DNA from 2 places in the Gudongella oleilytica genome. Region 1 is predicted to be linked to the other one. Evidence: predicted binding sites of a transcription regulator. Region 1 holds the regulator's gene; the other holds the start of a gene.
The links. The regulator HrcA, encoded in region 1, represses chaperone genes, less so after heat shock. The targets are predictions, from matches to a motif close to ATTAGCACTCNATANTATNGAGTGCTAAT.
Positions count from the first base shown of each region.

Region 1 (2,414 bases):
ATTCCACAACTGAGACCGCATGGTGAAGATTCGGGTCAAACTTTTCACCAAGCGCAGGGATCTCCTGTACGGAATTGCTTGAGAGCAAATCCAGGAGCTGCTTTTCTATCATTTCGACTCCCTGATAGAATCCGTTGGTTTTATCTTCACAGGTTAAAATTGCCCTTTGAAAGTTATCAACTACCGGAAGTAAATCTAATATGACCGCTTCCACTCCATAGCTTACAGACTGTTCTCTTTCCCTGTCTGACCTTTTCTTATAGTTTTGAAAATCAGCTTGAAGTCTGGCAAGCTTATTTTCCAGGTCGGCAATCTCGTTTTCCTTTATCTCGAGAAGCGCTTCAAAGTCTTTCTTTTTCACTTCCTCCCCCATTTCTTCAGTATATTCGGCTTTTTCCTCATCGGCTTTTTCCTCATCGGTATTTCCCTCATTGGTATTTTCCTCATTGGATAGCTCTGTTTCATTAGTTTCAAACTCTTTATCCGTCATCTATATCACCTCTTGCCTGTTGTGTTGTGATTGTTTAAAATCTCAGAAATATTATCTGAGAATATCTTAAGTGTAGCAATCAGCTTAGCATAATCCATCCGTGTAGGACCTATTATTCCGATTCTCCCGATTGTTTCGCCATTAAGCTTATAAGTCGTAGTTATTATGCTGCAATCCTTGAGTGGAGCATATACATTTTCTTGCCCTATTCTCACATCTATGTCGCTGGATAAAGCACTCTCGGCCATAATCTCAATAAGCTTATCCTTATCCTCGATTGTTGAAATAATCGACCTTACTTTATCTATATCCTTGTACTCAGGATAGTTCAACAGTTGAGTCAGACCATCTGCATATAGATCGGTGGTCTCTATGTGATCAACTGATTTGCCAATGAACGGCAGCAACCTCTGAAGCTCCTCCTTGTATTGTCTAAACTCATCGAATATTTCAATTGCAAGTTCTCTGTTTATTGCATGGAATGTCCTGTTCTTAAGCCTGTCATTGAGGATATTTGAGATTTCAGATATTTGATGTTCCGGGATACTCTTGGTGAGTTTAAAAACTGCATTTTTGACTACTCCCGACTCGTTCACCAGTATCAACAGGATTTGAGTTTCACCGATTGGCAATAGCTGGATGTGCTTTATTTTGGTTTCTTTTAGCTGTGGAGATATGGCCAAAGATGTATATCTTGTGATTCTTGACAAAATTCTGGCAGCATTCTGGATCAATTGATCCATCTCTTTGCTTTCCTTTACCAGGGCTTTCCTGATTTCTGTCTTCCATTTCTTATCAAGGTCAACGTCATTTTGTCGGATAAGGGAATCAACATACAGTCTATATGCCTTATCAGAAGGAACTCTTCCGGAAGATGTATGAGTTTTATTAAGAAATCCGAGTTCTTCAAGGTCGCTCATTTCATTTCTGATGGTTGCCGGGCTTACCCCCAAATCATAGTATTTGGAAATCGTCCTGGAGCCTATTGGCTCAGCTGATGAAATATAGCTGTCAATTATTGCGTAAAGTACTTTAAATTTTCGTTCATCCAACATATATCCCACCCCTTGCTTTACTTGGATGATTGTTAGCACTCATAGATGTAGAGTGCTAATCCTATTAATAAATTATCATCCCTGCACGGCTTTGTCAATACTTTTTGTCCTATGGCAGAAAATCGATTTCCACAATATTACTAAGGTCCATCCCCCTTTTGGTAAGTCTTAGATGTGTATTGGATTTGGTCAGAAGTCCTCCTCTCCTATGCTTATCTATAACTGCCCCGAATCTTTTCTTCGCATCAAAGCCAAATCTATTCTCGAACTCAACATAATCAATTCCCTCATTCATTCTAAGCCCCAGGATTATGTACTCTGAAGCTCTTGTTTCAGAATCAAGGTTTTCCTCGTCCTCCACAGGCATTTCACACCCTTCAATCTTTTTAAAGTACTCTGCAAAGCTCGAAGTGTTCCAAAATCTCTTTGACCCTATGTTTGAATGGGCTGACAATCCTGCTCCGATGTAGGGCTTAAGCCTCCAGTAACCGATATTATGCCTGCACTCCATTCCTTCCCTTGAGAGATTCGATATCTCGTACTGGTGATACTTTTCCATTGAAAGCAGTCTTATCCCTTGGTGATACATCTCTCTTTCAAGGTCTTCGTCCGGTAGTTTTACGAAACCCTCATCAAGCCACCTTTTCATCAAGGTACCATCCTCAATTATCAGGCCGTACATTGAAATGTGGGATAAGCCAAGTTCTGAAGCTGTCTTAAGGTCATTGAGGAATGATTCAAGCGTTTGACCTGGTTGTCCAAATATAAAATCTCCATTTATATTATTGAATCCCGAATCCTTCAGTATCTTTACTGTGTTAATCGCATTCTCTCCTGTATGGGCCCTTCCAAGACAACCCAGTAAGCGA
Region 1 covers NZ_CP035130.1:1,382,633-1,385,046, forward strand. The annotation lists gene grpE (nucleotide exchange factor GrpE) at 1-490, opposite strand, end outside; gene hrcA (heat-inducible transcriptional repressor HrcA) at 496-1,545, opposite strand; gene hemW (radical SAM family heme chaperone HemW) at 1,655-2,414, opposite strand, start outside.

Region 2 (2,414 bases), 850 kb from region 1:
CTTCGATGTCCTCAGCAATTATTACAAGAGGCTTGCTCATCTGGACTATTTGCTCAAGTACAGGGAGTATTTCCTGGATATTTGAAATCTTCTTATCTGTAATAAGGATGTATGGATTTTCATATTCAGCTACCATTTTCTCAGTGTCGGTTACCATGTAAGCTGAAACGTATCCTCTGTCAAACTGCATCCCCTCAACGACCTCAAGTGTTGTACCCATTGACTTGGATTCCTCAACAGTAATTACTCCGTCGTTTCCAACCTTCTCCATTGCAGCTGCAATAAGGTGACCGATCTCTTCATCGCCAGCCGAGATGGATGCTACCTGAGCTACAGCTTCCTTTGATGCGACAGGTACGGAAGCAGCCTTGATTCCTTCAACGGCTTCATCCACTGCTTTCTTGATTCCCTTTTGAAGTACCATAGGATTAGCCCCTGCTGCAACGTTCTTAAGTCCTTCTCTTATGATTGCCTGAGCAAGAATAGTTGCCGTAGTAGTTCCGTCTCCTGCCACGTCGTTAGTCTTTGTTGCTACCTCTTTAACGAGTTGAGCTCCCATGTTCTCATATTTATCCTCGAGCTCTATCTCTCTTGCAATTGTTACACCGTCATTAGTTATCATCGGTGAACCGAATTTCTTCTCAAGGACTACGTTTCTTCCCTTGGGCCCAAGAGTTACCTTTACTGTATCTGCCAGCTTATTGATTCCTTTTTCCATTGAACGGCGCGCGTCTTCACCGAATTTTATCTCTTTCGCCATATAAATACACTCTCCTTTTAATGATAATCGACAATTGACAATGCATACCCTTCCAATTTAATTCGGGATCCTTCGACAATGCTCGGGATAACATACTCAATTTCATTGTTCATTGTTCATTTAGTATTTCTTCTTAGTTGTGAAATGTAAATTTTAAATTGTGAATTGGTTTACTCAACTACCGCAAGGATATCCACCAATTTAAGAATAGTAAGCTCTACTCCGTCTACCTTGACCTCAGTTCCGGCATATTTTGAGAATATAACCTTGTCTCCAACCTTAACCTGCTCTTTCTTCTTCTCATCGTTAAGGATCTCATCCCCAATTGCCACTATTTCAGCCATCAATGGCTGTTCCTTTGCTGTCGAGGGAAGTACGATGCCGCTCTTGGTCTTTTCTTCTGCCTCTACCTTTTTGATTATGATTCTGTCTCCTAAAGGTCTTAGATTCATCAATATTCCTCCTTATCGCTATCTTTTTATTGTTAGCACTCACTTAAATCGAGTGCTAACATCTACCTATAATAATACTCGAAAATATAAAGCTAATCAAGTATATTTTTTTACTAAAAAAACTTGATTAGCTTTAATCTTTGAAAATATCTCGGTTAATTTTCTTATTTCTGTATAATACTCGATTTTTCTTCCAATATCTCGATTTTTAAAACAAACCTGCTACCAGATAGTAAATAATTGGTATAAATACTGCAGGCAGCATGTTGGCCAGTTTGATCTTCTTAAGGCCCAGTGCATTGACCCCTATTGCCATTATAAGGATGCCTCCAACTGCAGACATTTCGTTTATCACCTCAGGCGTCATAAAATTCTTTACTCCTCCTGCCAAAAGAGTTATTCCTCCTTCGTACAGCAATACAGGTATTGCAGCAAATGCAACTCCTATCCCCATGGTTGATGCAAGTATTATTGAGACTATGAAGTCCAGTACTGCTTTTGCGAATAGAGTCTCATGATTTCCGGTCAAACCGGATTCAACAGCTCCCAGTATCGCCATTGCACCAATACAATACATAAGGGATGCAGTAACAAATCCCTTTGAGAAAGTAGAATCCTTTTGACCAAATCTTTTTTCCAGATTTTTCCCCAGATTTTCAAGTCCGGAATCTATATTCAGCCATTCTCCAATAATAGTCCCAATGACAAGACTTGCGAGCACAAGTATCACGTTCTGCATCTCAATTGCACTCATAAGACCCAGTACTATAACTGCAATTGATATTCCATCCATTATAGTATTTGTGTAGCACTCCTTGATCCCCTTCTTCAAAACCAACCCTATCAGTGCCCCGAATAATATACCGAGGCTGTTAGCAACCGCACCAAGCATTCTATCACCTGTCCATTCTTAATAGTTTATTAATACAATGATACAGTAAAATGCTTCGATGTGCCAGAGAAATCAGTGAATAAGTAAGAGTGAAAAGTGAATAGTTTTTAAATTCACCTGTTCTCTATACACTATAAACTATTCACTGCCGAGAGGTACTATAAAGCTATTAGTCCAATCGGGCATAGGTGGATTTGTGCCATCCTTAAGCATAGCCTGCCAGTCCTCATCAGTAAGTCTTGTTGGATGCATAAATTCGTGGAAGCTGAATACTGCTCCCCTTGTAAGATAAACCTGACCCTTTATTGGG
Region 2 covers NZ_CP035130.1:536,925-539,338, reverse strand. The annotation lists gene groL (chaperonin GroEL) at 1-760, opposite strand, end outside; gene EC328_RS02415 (co-chaperone GroES) at 931-1,212, opposite strand; gene EC328_RS02410 (DUF554 domain-containing protein) at 1,421-2,104, opposite strand; gene EC328_RS02405 (DUF3160 domain-containing protein) at 2,243-2,414, opposite strand, start outside.
Region 2: the regulator HrcA is predicted to act here: its motif matches at 1,244-1,272, upstream of EC328_RS02415 (co-chaperone GroES).